Regions from separate parts of the Micromonospora sp. NPDC050200 genome, predicted to be linked through region 4. Evidence: riboswitches for the same ligand, from Rfam matches in the RefSeq annotation. Region 4 holds a riboswitch; each other region holds the start of a gene.
The links. Region 4 has a riboswitch for cyclic di-AMP ahead of AB0I41_RS06635 (C39 family peptidase). Riboswitches for the same ligand answer to the same signal wherever they lie in the genome.

Region 1 (4,089 bases), on a different contig from region 4:
CTGCTCGCCGAGGGCGGCGACCTGGCCGACCCGGCCCGGTTCGCCCGGGTCCTCGCCGACCGGCTGGCCCGTACCCTCTGACGCGACGACGGCCCCGGCCGGGTGGGGGAGCACCCGGTCGGGGCCGCCGGCTCAGGAGCCGGCCCGCACGCCCATCGCGGCCCAGGTGGCCGGGCCGACGACCCCGTCCACGGCGAGCCTCGGCATCCCCTGGTACCAGCGGACTCCCGCCTCGGTCTTCGCGTCGAAGGTGCCGCTCGCCGGACCGCACCGCTTCGCGCCCACGAACCGCTGGACGAAGGCCACGTCCGTGCCGTTGCTGCCGCGGCGCAGGGTGCGTGAGCCCGGGCGACCGCCGGACGCCCACGTGGCCGGCCGGCCGGTGGGCGTGGCCGGGGCCGGCTTGACGGCCGCGCGCAGGGCCGCCACGGTTTTCGGACCCACCACCCCGTCCGCGGTGAGCTTCCGGGCGGTCTGGAAGGACCGCACCCAGGCGGCCGTGGCCCGCCCGAACACCCCGTCGGTCGTCAGCCGGGCCCCGAGGCGGTCGGCGGTGGTCTGGAGTTCCCGGACGTCGCCGCCCCGGCAGCCGTCGCGCAGCACCCGGTCGCCGAGCCGCGCCACCTTGGCGGTGGCGATGCCCCACGGCCGGCGGCTGTCCTCCAGGCTCCGCTGGTGGCTGACGCTGACGTGCAGGTGCTTGTCGTGCGGGTTCGGCCCGGTGTGGCGGGCGGGCCGGAAGCTGCGGGTACGGCTCCAGATCATCCGGTTGTAGATGACGTACTGGGTGGACGGATGGGTGACGGCCTGCCGGATGACCAGCAGCGGGTCGATGCCGTCGACGTCGACGTCGACCGCGTTGACCGATTGATCATCATTGTCCGGGTCGTGGCGCTGCGGCGGGTTTGATGATCGGCGTTGCCAAACCAGCCATCTGATCTGTGGTCGCGGTGCGGCCAGCGGGTGTCGATCTCCTCCCGCAGCACCCGCAACACGGGTGCCAGGTGTACGCCCATCTCACTCCTCCTCTTCGAGCACGGCGGCCAGGTCGACGTCGACCTTGTCACCGACCAGGCTTCCGGGTCGTCGTCCTCGTCCACGGTGGCGACGAAATAGTCGGGGTCGATGCTGACGGTGTCCATGAAGGCCCTCCCCCTCGCGGATGGCCGGCCGTCGCGGCCCCAATCAGCGGCAACGCTGGCCGTCCGACAGCGCGCGCCGCCGATCGGGGCCGCCCGACCAGCGGAGACGGCGACGCGCCAGCACCTGATCCGCCGCTCGCCGCAGGGCTTTCGGCCCAGTCGTGACGGGTTTCCGGCGGGCCCTTGTAGAGCACCGCCGGGCGGCCCGCAACTCCAAGGATGATGTCGTCGCTCAGCCGGGTGAAGAACTTCACAAGAAGGAGGCAATCGCCCGAAACAGTTCCTAACGTCGTTCCTGTTCGCGATCGCGGACACCACGGCCGGTAACGCCTAATCCATGCCGCCGGCTGGTGGACCTTGTCACCCGGGCATGGAGCGGGGGACCCACACGTTCCTCGGTGCACCGTCACCTCGGGGTGAAGCCGCCCACGGCGGCCGGGCTCCTCGGCCCGAACCCGACAGCTCACCTCGTCGGCGTGGAGGAATCCACCATGGCAACTGAATACACCGCCCGTCACCGACGGGTCAGCTCGCGCCGCATCGCCGTCGGCACGCTCGCCGTCGGCGCGGTAACCGGGATCGCCGCCGTACTGGCGCCGGCGTCGCCGGCGAGCGCCGCCAGCGTCAACTGGGACGCGATCGCCCAGTGCGAGTCCGGCGGCAACTGGCACATCAACACCGGCAACGGCTACTACGGCGGCCTGCAGTTCTCGCAGCGCACCTGGTCCGGCTACGGCGGCAAGAAGTACGCCGCCCGCGCCGACCTGGCCAGCCGCGGCGAGCAGATCGCGATCGCCGAGAAGGTGCTCGACGGTCAGGGCATCGGCGCCTGGCCGACCTGCGGCAAGAAGGGCGGCTCCACCAAGAGCTACGCCACCACATCGGAGAAGTCGCAGAAGTCGGAGCGGCGCTCCGGGTCGCGCAGTTCGTCGAAGGCCACCTCCACGCAGCGGTCCTCGCGCGGCGAGCAGCACAGCACCCGCAGCCAGCGGCGCAGCGCGCCCGCGGCCACCGGCGACGGGTACGTGGTGCGGCCGGGCGACACCCTGTCGAAGATCGCCGACGTCCGGGACCTGGCCGGTGGCTGGCACGCGCTGTACGAGCGCAACAAGCGCGTGGTCGGCGCCGACCCGGGGCTGATCTTCCCGGGTCAGCAGCTCAGCCTCTGAGGCGTCACCGCCCTGAACGAGGGCAGACTCCACCGTCGACGCCCGGCCGGCTCGTACCGGTCGGGCGTCGACGACCGCTCCGTGGTTCCGCACGTCGGTCCGCTCTCGCGGACGTGCGGGCGGTCGTGTCTCTGCCCGGGCCCGCAGCGCCTCCCAGTGGTCGCGAGCACGGCCAACCGCCGAGACGGACGTGTCCGGCGGATAGGGTTGACCCTGGTGTGCCGGGAAGTCTGGTCGGCGATGGATGACGCGACCCCTGCCGACGAGGAGTTTCCGTGACCGACGCCACCCGGCGCCGTACCAGCCTGTTCGCCCGCCGCTCGTGGGGTGAGACCAGCCGCATCTCCGCTATTCTCCGCAAGGAGACCGTGGGCGGGGCACTCCTGCTCATCGGGGCGTTGCTGGCGCTCGTCTGGTCGAACTCGCCCTGGGCGGACGGCTACCAGTCGGTTCGCGACTTCCGACTCGGCCCGGCGTCCCTGCACCTCGACCTCAGCCTGGCCACCTGGGCTGCCGACGGGCTGCTGGCGATCTTCTTCTTCGTCGCCGGCCTGGAGCTCAAGCGCGAGTTCGTCGCCGGGGACCTGCGTGATCCGCGTCGCGCCGCGGTGCCGGTCGCGGCGGCCGTCGGCGGGGTGTTCGTGCCCGCCGCCATCTACTACGTCATCGCCAGCGGCGGGGGCGCGGGCGCGGCCAAGGGGTGGGCCATCCCGACCGCGACCGACATCGCCTTCGCGCTGGCGGTCCTCGCGGTGGTGGGCCGGTTCCTGCCCTCCGCGCTGCGTACCTTCCTGCTCACCCTGGCGGTCGTCGACGACCTGCTGGCGATCGTCATCATCGCGGTCTTCTACACCGCCGACCTGGCGGTCCTGCCGCTGCTGGGCGCCCTGGTGCCGCTGGCGGTGTTCGGGTTGCTGGTGCAGCGCCGCGTCCGGTCCTGGTGGCTGCTGCTGCCCCTCGCCGCGGTGACGTGGGCGCTGATGCACGCGTCCGGCGTGCACGCGACCGTCGCGGGAGTCCTGCTGGCCTTCACCGTGCCGGTGATCCGTAGCGAGGCCGCCGGTGGACCGGATGCAGGACCAGGCCTGGCCGAGCATTTCGAGCACCGGTTCCGGCCGATCTCCGCCGGGGTGGCGGTGCCGGTCTTCGCGTTCCTCTCCGCCGGCGTCACCGTCGGTGGTGTCGCCGGCCTGGCCACCGCCCTGACCGACCGGGTGGCGCTGGGCATCGTCGTCGGCCTCATCGTCGGCAAGCCGGTCGGCATCATGGCCGCCACCTGGCTGGTCTCCCGGTTCACCCGTGCCGACCTCGACGAGGGCCTCAACTGGCTCGACGTGCTCGGCCTGGCGCTGCTCGGCGGGATCGGCTTCACCGTGTCCCTGCTCATCGGCGAGCTGGCCTTCGGCCTGGGCAGCGAGCGGGACGACCACGTGAAGGTCGCCGTGCTCGCCGGGTCCCTGCTCTCGGCGCTGCTCGCGACGTTCATCCTCCGCGCCCGTACCCGCCTGTACCGGCGGGTGCACGAGGCGGAGACCGTCGACCGCGACCGGGACGGCGTCCCGGACGTCTACGAGTCGCAGACCGACGCCGCTGGTCGGTGAGCCGATCCGGGCTCGGTCATCCGAGGAGGCTGAGAGCCGATCGGTGCGTCCACCCGCTGGTGCCAGGTGGTTATGATCACCGGGATCCGTGGAGCGCCGGGAAGTCTGGTCGGCACGATGACAGTCCGCGCCCTCCGGAGGTCGACCCGTGCTGCTGCTGTCCTTTGCCGCTGTCCT
Region 2 (4,089 bases), on a different contig from region 4:
CACCTACCAGGCCGACGTCCTGGTGGTCTCCGACGACGAGATCGTCACGGTGGCCCGGCAGCAGCCCGGCACGACGGTGCGCAACCACACCCGGCTCCGGGAGGAGGGCGACGTGCTCCGGATCGACGTGGAGATCACCCTCTCCGCCCCGGCACCGTTGTTCGGGTACGCGTTCCGCCAGGCCCGCGCCGCGCACCTGGGCCTGGCCAGCCGGCTCGGCGCGGTGCTGGACCGGGAGGCCGAGGGCGGTCCGGTCCCGAACTGAGGCGCTGGCCCCCGCTCAGCGGCGACCGGCGGCCGTGGCCGCCGCCGGCCGGCGGCGCGACGGGACGGCCCGGCGGGTCCGGCCCCATGGCTTCCACGTCGAGATCACCGTCATGGTGACCAGCAGGCCGGTGGAGACCGCCGGGGCGACCACCACGTCGATCCGCTGGTGTGCGGTGGCGTCCGGTCCGGCGGCGGCGCGCAGGTTCGGCGTCAGCGCGAACAGCACCAGGCCCGTCATCACCGTGGTGAGCCCCAGCTTGACCACCACCCAGCGCCAGCGCAGCAGCCCCCACGGGGTCAGCAGCGCGCTGGTCACCCCGACCAGCCACACCAGCACGCTCAGCGGCGCGAAGAGCCAGGTGGCCACCAGTGCCGCCGCCGGGTAGACCACCCCCGGGTCGGCCCCGCGCAGCCCGGCGACGCCGAGGGTGAGCAGCACGAGGTCCGCGCCGAGCCAGCCCAGCGCGGTCACCAGGTGCAGGGTGAGCAGGCTCTTGCGGGCGTCGGGGGAGAGTCGGGTCATGCCTTGATGCTCGTCCGGGCGCCGCGGCCTGTCGTGGGCCGACCGGCGACATTCGGCGTACGTCGGGGCGCGTACGGCGCGGGGCCCGTCCGCGCCGGACGGGCCCCGTCGGGGTCGGTCAGTAGACCGACAGGTGCACGTGGTTGGTGTGGTCGCTGGACGGGTCTCCGCCCGCCCCGCTGTACGACTTCCACCCGCTGCTGGGCAGCCAGATCTGCCGGTACCAGATCACGTAGAGCACGCCGAGCCGGTCGGCGTTGCGGATGAAGTACGCGGCCAGGTTGTTGCCGTACGTCTTGTCGCCGCCGGTGGCGTCGCCGCCGAAGCCGTCCTTCTGGGCCGCGAAGTCGCAGGCCCGCCCCTTGGGATGCTCACCCGACCCGCTGGGCCGGTAGCAGGAGACGTACCGGGTGAAGCCGGCGGCCTTGGCCTGCTGGAGTGCGTTGAGCATGCGCGGGGTGATGCAGCCGTTGGCCGGGGTCGGGTCGTTGACGCTGCACGACTCCGGCGGCCAGGAACCGTCGGAGTTGCGCGGCGCCGGCCGGGCGGTGGCGGTGGAGGTGCCCCGGTTGGAGCCGGCGGTGGCGGTGGTGGCGGGCTTGTCGGCGGCGGCCACCGCGAGCGCCCGCTCGGCCTGCTGCTTGCGCTTGGCCATCACCGCGACCTGCTTGCGCTCCTCGACGATCTCCTTGTCGAGCGCGGCCCGGGTGCGGGTGGCCTCGTCGCGGGTCCGGATGAGGCCGCGCAGCTCCCGGTCCTCGTTGGCGGCGACGGTCTCCAGCGCCGCCGCCCGGTCCAGGAAGCCCTCCGGGCTGGAGCTGTTCAGCAGCGCCGACACCGGCCCCAGCCGGCCGGTCCGGTAGGCCACGCCGGCGATCTCGCCGACCTTGCCGTGCTGGACGGTCAGCTCCGACTCGATCGTCCTGAGCTGCTCGGTGAGCTCCCGCTGCCGTTTGGTGGAGCGTTCCAGCGCGGCCCTGGCGTCGATCCAGCCCTTGCTGGCCGCGTCGAGCTGGGCGCGCAGGGCGGGGCTGCCGCCCTCGTCGTCGCCGGGTGCGGCGGCGAGCCGGGTGGCGGGGGGAGCGGCGGCCACCGGGACCGGCGCGGACGACACGCCGAGGGCGAGCGTCGCGACGACCGTGGCCGCCAGCCGGGCGGTGGTACGTCGTACGTGCATGCACATGTCCTTCCGTCAGCCGCCGACCGGGTTAGCTGACGGGTTCGGGACGGAAGATCCCTACCGCTGACGCGGATGCACCCCACGAACATGGTTCCCCGGCTCGCCCGGGCGGGCGATTAGGCGGCGGTCACCGCCGGCACCGGTGGGTGCCGCCTGGCGGAGGCCGGGACCGAGCCTACCGGTACGGGTGTGACACCCGCCCGTTTCGTGACTGAGGGTACTGGAGGTAATCGTGGTGTAGGTGACATAACGGGATAACAGGTGCCCGATTTTGTCACCACTCCACCTGGCCGCACGCGCCGGGGGCGGCGCCCGGCTCGATCTGGAGGGTGGCGTGCTCGATGTGGAAGTCCTCGTGCAGGGCGCTCCGGGCCGCGGCGAGCACCGTGCCGACCTCGGCGCCCGGGGCCATGGTGAGGTGGGCGGAGGCGACCTCCATGCCGGAGGTGAGCGTCCAGACGTGCAGGTCGTGGACCTCGGCGACGCCGGGGACGGCGGTCAGCCGGTCGTGCACGGCGGTCACCTGGAGGTGCTCCGGGGCGGCCTGGACCAGGATGCGGACCGCCGCCCGGCCGAGCCGCCAGGTGCGGGGGAGGATGAACAGGCCGATCGCCACCGCCACCGCCGGGTCGGCCCACCACCAGCCGGTGCCGGCGATGAGCAGCGCGGCGCCGATCACGCCGAGCGAGCCGAGCAGGTCGCCGAGCACCTCCAGGTACGCCCCGCGCAGGTTGATGCTCTCCTGCGCGCCCTCGCGGAGCAGGGCGAACGCGACGAGGTTGGCCAGCAGGCCGAGCACCGCCACCGCCAGCATCGGGCCGGTACGCACCTCCGGCGGGTTGCCGAACCGGCGTACCGCCTCGATCAGCACGTAGATCGCCACCCCGCTGAGCAGGACGGCGTTGGCGAGCGCGGCCAGCACCTCCAGCCGGTAGAGCCCGAAGGTGCGCTGGGGGTCCCCGTCGCGGCGGGTGGTGGCGGTGATGGCGGCCAGGGCCATGCCGATGCCGAGCACGTCGGTGAACATGTGCCCGGCGTCGGAGAGCAGGGCCAGTGAGCCGGTGCCGAACGCGGTGACCGCCTCGATCACCATCAGCGCGGCGAGCAGCGCGAAGGCCGCCCAGAGCCGCCCCCGGTGGCGGTGCGCCGCGTTCGCGACCGACCCGTGGTGCTCATGCCCTGCGCCCACGCCCACACCTTCCGTCGCCACCGCCGACCAGACCTAACCTATGCTCACATCGCTATGTATGCAACTAACCCGGCAATCGGCCCCCGATGCGCCGCACTTTCAGAGAAAGAGTGGTCTCCGCGGGCGGAATGGCCACTCTTTCTCGGAAAGTGCGCGGATTCCGGGCGGGGTGGGAGGGCGGGGTGGGAGGGCGGGGCGGGGGCGGTCAGGGGGTTGGGTCGATGGTGGTGAGGCGCTGGGTGGCCCGGGAGAGGGCGACGTAGAGGGTGCGTACCCCCGAGCCGGGGTCGGCCCGGATCTCGGCCGGGCAGACCAGCACGACGCCGTCGTACTCCATGCCCTTGGCCTGGAGGCTGGTCACCACCTGGAGCCGGGAACCGCCCCGCCCGCCCAGCCAGCCGGCCACCTCGTCGCGGCGCGGCACCGGCGTGATCACGCCGACCGTGCCCTCCACCTCGCCGAGCAGCGCGTCGACGGCCTCGACGGTCGCCGACGCCAGCCGGTCCGCGCCGACGGTCAGCGCGACCGGCTCCACGCCGGTGGAGCGGACCGCCGTCGGCAGCTCCAGGTCGGGGTAGAGCCGGCGGATCTCCGCCGCCGCCACCGCGAAGATCTCCGCCGAGTTGCGGTAGTTCGTGGTGAGCGCGAACCGGTGCCGCCGGCGCCGGCCCAGCGCCTGGTCCCGAGCCCGGTCCAGCTCCTGCGGGTCGCCGGTCCAGGCGGTCTGCGCCGGGTCGCCCACCACCGTCCAGGAGGCGAGCCGGCCGCGCCGGCCGATCATCCGCCACTGCATCGGCGACACGTCCTGCGCCTCGTCCACCACCACGTGCGCGTAGTCGCGGTAGTCCTCCGGGCGTTCCCGGGCCGCCGCCCGGGACGCGCGCTGCCGGTCGGCGAACGTGCTCAGCTCGCGTACGCCGCCGGCCAGCT
Region 3 (4,089 bases), on a different contig from region 4:
GCGATGGCGAGCAGCACGTGCGCGTGGTTGGTGAGGAAAGTCCAGTTCCGGGTGCTCCCGTTCTCCGCTGTCGTCGCCATGCCCGTCATGGTATGGCCAGCCCGTCGACTTTACGGCCCTGGCCTCCCCGCACCGGAACCTTTGCGGCTCGACCCGGCCGGACCCGGCCGCTGGCGCCGAGGGAAAGCATGAAATCCATATCACGTAAAGCTTGACGTATCTTTCGCCGGGTGTGACCGTGGGGAGTGAGGCCGCCTCCGTCGCCGGCCGGTGTGACCAGGTCGACCACGCGAGGGACCCGAGGTGAGGCAATGACCCTGACCGATCCGATGCAGGCGCTCGTCGAACTGCACGCCGGCAACCGGCGCTTCGTCACGGGCGCGCAGCGCCACCCCAACCAGGACTCCCGCCACCGGGCGGCGGTCGCCGACGGGCAGCACCCGTTCGCGGTGATCGTGGGCTGCTCCGACTCCCGCCTCGCTGCCGAGATCATCTTCGACCGCGGCCTGGGTGACCTCTTCGTGGTCCGGACCGCCGGGCACACCGCCGGCCCGGAGGTGCTGGGCAGCGTCGAGTACGCGGTGAGCGTGCTGGGCACCCCGCTGGTGGTGGTGCTCGGCCACGACTCCTGCGGGGCCGTGCAGGCCGCCCGGGACGCCGCGCGTACCGGCACGTCGCCCGTCGGCCACCTGCGGGCGGTGGTGGACGCGGTGGCGCCCAGCCTGCGGCGGGCCGCCGAGCAGGGCGTCGACGACATCGACGAGATCGTGGACATCCACATCGCGCACACCGTGGAGGCGCTGCTCGGCAACTCCGCCGTCCTGGCCGGTGCGGTCGCCGCCGGGCGGTGCGCGGTGGTCGGCATGTCGTACCGGCTCACCGCCGGCGAGGTGCGGACGGTGGCCGCCGGCGGGTCCGCTGCCGCACCGGCCCAGGCCGACCGCGCGGCCGCCGTCGCCGGCTGAACCACCCGACGCGACGAGGGCCGCCCCCACCGGGGACGGCCCTCGTTCGGTACGCGTCGTGCGCTACAACATCGACATGTGCACGTGGTCGGTGTGGTTCGACGGTCCGCTGTACGACCTCCACCCGGTCGCCGGGAACCAGATCTGCCGGTTCCAGATGACGTAGTAGATGCCGAGCCGGTCGGCGTTGCGGATCAGGAACGCGGCGAGGTTGTTGCCGTACATCCGGGTGTCGTTGTTGTACCACGGGGCGAAGCCGCTTCTCTGCAACGACCAGTCGCAGGCCTTGCCCTTCGGATGCTCCCACGGCCCGCCCGACCGGTAGCAGCCCGCGAACCGGCTGAAGCCGGCCCGCCGGACCTCCTTGTACGCGTGCAGGGTGCGCGGCGTGATGAGGCCCGAGGTGGTCGGGTCGTTCTCGGTGCGCGACTCGGAGCGCCAGCCGCCGTCCGCCGTCCGGCCGGGGCCGATCCGGGCGACCGGCGACGTCGCGTCGACCAGGCCGCCGGTGAAGCCCCGGCCGCCCACCAGCGCGAGCGCCTTCTCCGCCTCGCGGCTCTCCCGGGCCATGTCGTTGGCGAGCTTCTGCTGCTCGCGCACCTCGGCGTCGAGCGCCAGCTTGGCCTGCTCCGCGCGGTTCTTGGCGGCGGTGACCTCGGCCAGCTTCTTCGCGTTCACCATGTTCAGTTCGTCGAGCGCGGCGGCGCGCCTGACGAACGAGTCCGGCGCGTCGCTCTCCAGCAGCATCGCCAGCGCGCCGATCCGGCCGGTCCGGTACGACTGCGCGGCGATCTGGGAGACCTGCGGCCGCAACGCCTCCAGCTGGTCCTGCGCGCGGCGCACCTCCAGCCCGAGCTGCTGCTGCCGCTTCTTGGACTTCCCCAGCTGCGTCTTGGCCTTCGAGTACTCGCGGTTGCGCAGCTCGATGACGTCGGTGAGCAGCTTGGGCTCGTCGTCCTCCTCGTGCCCCGAGGGGGTGGGGGTCGAGGGAGCGGCGATCGCGGCTGTCGGCCCGGCGAGGATGGCCAGGGCGGCGAACACGGCCACCACCGGTGTCAACCAGCGGCGCAGGGGTGCCGTCACAGTGTTCCCTTCCGTCGACCGCCGACCGGGTTAGCTGACGGGTTCGGGACGGAAGTGGCCCCTACCGCTCGCGCGGATTCACCCCATGTACCTGGTTCCCCGGCTCGCCGTACGGCGATTGGGCGGCGGCACCGCAGGCGCCGCAGCGCGCCTTCGGCGGTGGCCGGCAGCGAGGTTACCTGACAGCCGTGCCGGGGATCTACGTCCAGAACCCGACTAATCGCGTTATTTCGTCGTGGCGTTGCGTGACGAGTGACGCGTTCGTCAGGTTCCGCGTCGTCGTCGGTCACGCAGCGGAGTTTCACCATGCGGCGTCCGTGCTCCTTTCCGGGTCGGGCCACCGTGCGGGGCCCGGGGTGGACGGTCCGCCGTGACCCGGCGCGCTCAGCGCCTCGAGCGCCGCGTCCCGCTCGACGGAGGGGCGGGGCGTGGGCGCCGGACCGGAACCCCGCGCCGGGTCGGCCGTCGGGCCACGGCCGGCGGTGGCCACCAGCGCGGCCAGCCCGGTGGTCAGCGGCACTGCGGCGACCAGGCCGAGCGTCGCCACCGCGCTGCGGACGATCTCCTGGGCCAGGAACTCGCTGGTGAGGATCTGGCTCACCGGCCGGCTGTCGGCGGTGAGCAGGAGCAGCAGCGGCAGCGACGCGCCCGCGTACGCGAGCACGATGGTGTTGACCGTGGAGGCGATGTGCGCCCGGCCGACCCGGGTGGCGGCCCGGTAGAGCTGCGTCCGGGACAGCCCGGGGTTGGCGTGCGCCAGCTCGGTGACCGTGGCGGCCTGGGTGACGGTGACGTCGTCGAGCACGCCGAGCGAGCCGATGATGATGCCGGCCAGCAGCAGCCCGTGCAGGTCGACGTCGCGCTGGTACATCGACAGCGTGGTGGCCTCCTCGCTGCCGTACCCGGTCAGGTGGGTGGCGGCGGTGGCCAGCGTGCCGAGCAGCCCGGTCAGCACCAGGCTGCCCAGCGTGCCGAGGACCGCCACCGAGGTCTGCGCGGTGATCCCGTGGGTCAGGTACAGCACCACGAACATGATCAACGCCGAGCCGGTGACGGCGATCAGCAGCGGTGAGCCGCCCGCGGCGATCCCGGGCACCACGAAGGCCAGCAGGATGGCGAAGCTGGCGCCCAGCCCGGCCAGCGCGGCCAGCCCGCGCAGCCGGCCGAACGCCACGATCGCCGCCGCGAAGAGCGCCACCAGCAGCAGCAGGGGCTTGCCCCGCTGGTGCTCGGCGATCTGGTAGCTGCTGGCCGTGGTGTCGGCCGGGTCGGAGAGCTGGACCAGCACCACCTCGTCGCCGACCGCCACACTGGGCGCGCCCGGGCCGGCCGGCACCGGGGTCTCCACCTGGCTGCCGCTGTCCGGGCCCTGCTCGACCCGGACCGTCACCGTCCCGCACGGACCCTCGGCCGCCCCGGGCGACCCCTCGGGGGCCTCCGGCGTCGGCGGGCACGGTTCGGTCACCACCCGGGTCACCGTGCCGTGGTGGCGCGGCGGCTCGGTGCCGCCGTCGGCCTGCCCGGAGTCGCGCGGCCAGAGCACCAGCGCGGCGATCACCGTGACGACGAACAGCGGGACCACCGCCGCGACGAGGATCCGCCGCACCCCCGGTGGGGCGGGCGGAGCGGGGCGGGTGTGGTCGGCGCCCATTGCGAGTCTCCCAACGATCCAGAGCGGGGTACGTGTCAGCCGGCCGGTCGGTTCACCGGCGGGACGTGCGCACCGGGACGCGTACCCCCGGTCCCGCCGCCGGGTGCCGGCACGGTGACGGACGGCGAACGGGCGGCGCGATCGCCCGCGTGGCGACACGCCCGGGCGGGCGCGCACGGCAGCGGACCCCGGCGCGGTACGCGGGGCAGCGGTGGCTGCGGGCGGAGTGTCATGGTCGGCAAATGGTAGCCAGGGTCGGTGCGGGTCCGCCCGGTTCGTACCACCGGCAGCGCGTCCGCCGGGCATCTTTGGGGCATGGACCAGCACGCCGGCCACGCTCGGCACCCGGGGCCCGACCGGCCTCCCGGCCACGACGAACACGCCGGCCGA
Region 4 (4,089 bases):
CCCGCGGGCGGCGACGGCGGCGGCGCGTACCGCGCCCGCGGCGTGCTGGCGGCCCGCCCCGGGTGGGCTGACGGCGCGGCCAGCGTCCAAATCGTTACCCGGATTGCCGTGAGTCACGTCACGCCAATCGGGAAACCGGTCATCCGGGCACAGCCGGTGACATCGGCCTCGGCGATCCGGAGTGGTTGCCGCCAGGTCGTCCGGTTGCGGCCCGTTGGTTCCCGAAAAGCCGCCTGTCCCATTGAGTGACGTCAGTGCCGAACTGTACCGCAAATTCGTTGCCCTGATCATGTTTACGCAGCTGACAGCCCTTTGCGGGCACGCCGACCGGCCAGTAATGTCGCCCCGGTCTGGTGCGGTTTCCGATCGCAAGAGGCGACGCCGCGCCGACCCGCTCAATCGTGGATTTCCACGAACCGGGGACCCATGCACGTCCGGGGTGAATCCGCGGGCCACGGCCCGTGGTAGGGCTCTCTTCCCGCCCGAATCCGTCAGCTAACCCGGTAGGCGGTGTCGGAAGGAGTTCCATCCTCGTGCAGCCCGCTCGCATCCCTCGGTTCTCTCCCCACCTCGGTACCGGGGTGCTCCCGCCGGTCCGCCGCGCCCTCGCGCGCTGATCCCGGCATCCACCCCGCCGCCCGGCCACTGACCGGGCGCACCCCGCCGAGCGGCCCCCACACCGGTCCTCACACCGCGGGTGACATCCCGTCACGCGCCGGTCCGGCACGCCGCTCCCGCCCTCGTACCGTGGAGGAAAACACGTGAAGCACCCCCTGAAGCGGCAGCTGCGCCGGCTGGCCACCGAGCGGCCGTACCAGCTCGTCGCCGGTTCGGCCGCCGCGCTCGTGCTGGTCTCCGGCGCCGCCACCCTGTCCACCGGCGAGGCGCCCGCCGCCCAGCAGGCCTCGGCTGCCGTCGCCGAGGTGGCGCCCCGGCTGGACGACGTCGCCACCCGCAGCGAGGCCCGCGTCGCCACCACCCCGTCCGCCAGCGCCTCGCCCTCGGTCAGCGCCTCGCCGTCGCCCAGCGCCGCCAAGGCCACGGCGGACCCGGACCTGACCCGCACGGCAGCCCCGAAGCCGCCGTCGACCAAGGTCCTCAACTACGACTACCAGGCGCAGACCACCTACTACAACTGCGGTCCGGCGGCGGTGCGCAACGCGCTCAGCGCGGCCGGCATCGAGCGGACCCAGTACGAGCTGGAGGCCCCCCTCGGCACCACCGAGATGGGCACCAACTCCGCGCTGGACACCACCCGGGGCCTGAACCAGTTCGTCAAGGGCAACCCGTACCGGACCCGGATGTTCGCGGGCACCCCGAGCTCGGCGCAGATCGACCAGCTCCAGGCCGACGTGATCGCGGCGATCAACGACCGGCGGGGCGTGGTGGCGAACATCGCCGGCACCGCCACCGACACCGACGGCGGCTGGCACTCCTTCCCGGGCGGCCACTACATCGCCGTGGTCGGCTACCAGAACGGCGGCCGGACGGTCCGGATCGCCGACTCGGCGAACCCGAACCTGCCGTCGTACTGGATGAGCACCATCGACCTGGCGAACTGGATCGCCACCCGCGGCTACTCCGCCTGATCCCGTCCCCGCGCCTCGGGCGCCGGCTCCCTCCGGCCCGGCGTCCGAGGCGTTTTGGACGCGTGGGTGGTGCACCGGCGCGACCGTCCGAGCGCGGGCGGTCGACCGCGGTGTCAGTAGTTGATGAAGCCGTGCAGGGCGAGGTGATTCGACTTGGTTCCGCTCACTGTGTGGTCGATGCTCGACGGCCGCACGCTGCCCTCGATGAAGAGATAGTCGATCTTGCTCGAGCCGTTGGTCGCCTTCGATCCGTAGCCGGTCATGCCGAAGCCGCTCAGCGTGGTCGGCGCGATGCCCGTGCGGTTGGCGTCGATCCCCACGACCCGGATCGTCGACGCGCTCATCAGGCTGGTGGCGTCGGCGCCAATGTGGATGCCGGTGTTGGCGATTCCGGTGTAGCCATCGCCCGCACACGCATTCTGCCGGTTCTCCTGCGGCAGGTGCATGGTGGCGGCGAACACTGTGGTGCCGGTCGCCTTGATGGTGAACCTGGCCGCGATGGCGCTCGTACGCTTCCACTTGTAGTAGTCGGTGGTGTCCGGGTCGCTGTTCGGCGGCTTGTACAGGGTGCACCCGGCGCCGTTGTTGTAGGCCGTGCCCGGCTTCAGCCAGCCAGCGCTCCAGTACTTGGAAATGTCGCCGGAGGCGAGGCTGAGGGTCCTGGTGTTCCAGATGATCCCGTTGGTCTGCTTCTTCTTGAGGTCACCGAGACTCTGCGAGCTGCAATTGTGGGTGCTGCCCCACGGCTCCGGGTCACTCCAGGCCACGATTGCCCCATAGGTGCCGGCGGGATAGCCGAACTTGGCCGACAACTGGTCGGCGTACGCTTCGGCCTGGCCGGTGCCGCGAACCTGCTGCACGATCAGGATGTCGGGCGCCACCACGCCGGCGGTGCCCGTCGCGCCGTTGTCGTCCACGAGCATCGAGGTGAGGTGATCCGGCCCGGAGATCCGGGTGCACGTCCCGTCCGGGTTGTTGACGACCAGGTTCTCGATGTTGTTGTTGTAGACCCGCAGGACTCGGTCCGCCGCCGCGACCGCAGTGTCGCCGGGCTCGGTCGAACGCGCCGACGCAGGCGCGCTCGGGAGCGTGGTGAATGCGACGATCATGAGTGCCGCCATCCGTGCCGGCCAGTGCCTTGAACGCAAGAAAAGCTCCCATCCGGGGCTGGTCCCATGGGCTGCTCCGCCCATCCTGGCATCGGACCCTATCGTGATGTTGGTTTGTCGGCGGTCCCTTACCAGTTGCCGTACCACCGATGGCGCTGGCCCGAGGCAGGGCGCGAACTGATCGCCACCTGCGGCTGCTCCGCCTGATCCGTCAGGCCATCCGGGTGCCGGCTGCCCTCCGGGGGAGCCGGCGCCCGTCGCCGTCTCCAAGTCTCGCGGACCCCGTGCACGACGGTGGCACACTGCGGCCCATGACCGACGACTCGGGTACCCGCCGGCTGCTGTTGCTGCTGCACGGGATGGGCGCCACCGGCGACGTCTGGCTGCCCTGGGCGCCGCTGCTGGAACACCGCTGGCCGGGCCGCTGGCTGGCGCCGGACCTGGCCGGGCACGGCTTCTCGCCGACACTGCCCGGGTACTCCTTCGCCGGGCTCGCCGGGCAGGTCGCGGTCGGGCTCGGTCCGGTGGGCGAGGGCGCGCGGCCGACAGAGCGGCTGGTGATCCTCGGCCACTCCCTCGGCGGCGTGGTCGCGCTGGCGCTCGCCGCCCGCGACGCCGGGCTCCCGGTCGACGCGGTCGTCGGACTGGGCATCAAGGCGGTCTGGTCGCCGGCCGAACTGGCGAAGGCGCGCGAGCTGGCGCAGCGCCCGGTGACCTGGTTCGCCACCCGGGACGACGCGGCCCGCCGCTACCTGAAGGTGGCGGGCCTCGGCGGGCTGTTCGCGCCGGACCATCCGGTGGTCGACGCGGGGCTGCGCGCCGAGGACGGCCGCTGGCGGCTCGCCATGGACCCGGCCGCCTTCGCGGTCGGCGCGCCCGACCTGCCGGCCCTGCTGGCCGCCACCGACGTCCCGGTGCTGCTGGCCCGGGGCGAGCACGACCCGATGGTCAGCGACGCGCAGCTCGCCGAGCTGGGCGTGCCCGTCGTGACGCTGCCCGGCCTCGGGCACAACGCGCACGTCGAGGACCCGGCGGCGGTGCTGGCCCTGCTCGACCCGTACCTGTGAGCGGTGGCGGACGGCCGGGCGTTCAGGCGGTGCGGGACACGGCGGCGTCGTCGCGCGGGACGGCCTCCGACGCGCGCGGCGCCGGCGGGTTCCAGCCCGGCTCCAGCTCGCGCCGGGCCGCGGCGAGGAACCCCTCGGCGTACGAGTCGGCGGGGAAGTCGCCCAGGTAGCGGCGGCGGGTCTGCCACCGGGCCGACGCCAGCGGATCGGTGTCCAGCAGCCGGGTCAGCACGTCGTCCACGTTGGACATGTCCTCCCGCAGCACATAGCCGGAGCCGGCGAGGGGGAACCGCGCCACGAAGTCATCGCCGTCCACGCCCATGT

Region 1: it holds a riboswitch for cyclic di-AMP, as region 4 does, so the genes downstream of both, AB0I41_RS24970 (transglycosylase family protein) here and AB0I41_RS06635 (C39 family peptidase) in region 4, are expected to answer to the same signal.
Region 2: it holds a riboswitch for cyclic di-AMP, as region 4 does, so the genes downstream of both, AB0I41_RS12150 (hypothetical protein) here and AB0I41_RS06635 (C39 family peptidase) in region 4, are expected to answer to the same signal.
Region 3: it holds a riboswitch for cyclic di-AMP, as region 4 does, so the genes downstream of both, AB0I41_RS17980 (hypothetical protein) here and AB0I41_RS06635 (C39 family peptidase) in region 4, are expected to answer to the same signal.

The regions. Positions count from the first base shown of each region.
Region 1 is NZ_JBFALG010000044.1:28,369-32,457, reverse strand. It holds gene htpG (molecular chaperone HtpG) at 1-81, shown strand, start outside; gene AB0I41_RS24975 (peptidoglycan-binding protein) at 133-765, opposite strand; cyclic di-AMP (ydaO/yuaA leader) riboswitch at 1,460-1,634, shown strand; gene AB0I41_RS24970 (transglycosylase family protein) at 1,634-2,311, shown strand; gene nhaA (Na+/H+ antiporter NhaA) at 2,587-3,912, shown strand; gene AB0I41_RS24960 (cation:proton antiporter) at 4,061-4,089, shown strand, end outside.
Region 2 is NZ_JBFALG010000014.1:29,653-33,741, forward strand. It holds gene AB0I41_RS12140 (SRPBCC family protein) at 1-265, shown strand, start outside; gene AB0I41_RS12145 (hypothetical protein) at 281-790, opposite strand; gene AB0I41_RS12150 (hypothetical protein) at 909-1,967, opposite strand; cyclic di-AMP (ydaO/yuaA leader) riboswitch at 1,972-2,103, opposite strand; gene AB0I41_RS12155 (cation diffusion facilitator family transporter) at 2,245-3,159, opposite strand; gene AB0I41_RS12160 (AAA family ATPase) at 3,365-4,089, opposite strand, start outside.
Region 3 is NZ_JBFALG010000024.1:79,769-83,857, reverse strand. It holds gene AB0I41_RS17990 (helix-turn-helix domain-containing protein) at 1-89, opposite strand, end outside; gene AB0I41_RS17985 (carbonic anhydrase) at 312-965, shown strand; gene AB0I41_RS17980 (hypothetical protein) at 1,029-2,048, opposite strand; cyclic di-AMP (ydaO/yuaA leader) riboswitch at 2,053-2,183, opposite strand; gene AB0I41_RS17975 (YibE/F family protein) at 2,350-3,699, opposite strand.
Region 4 is NZ_JBFALG010000006.1:106,182-110,270, forward strand. It holds gene AB0I41_RS06630 (hypothetical protein) at 1-112, shown strand, start outside; cyclic di-AMP (ydaO/yuaA leader) riboswitch at 383-525, shown strand; gene AB0I41_RS06635 (C39 family peptidase) at 762-1,589, shown strand; gene AB0I41_RS06640 (hypothetical protein) at 1,703-2,710, opposite strand; gene AB0I41_RS06645 (alpha/beta fold hydrolase) at 3,010-3,765, shown strand; gene AB0I41_RS06650 (CDP-glycerol glycerophosphotransferase family protein) at 3,788-4,089, opposite strand, start outside.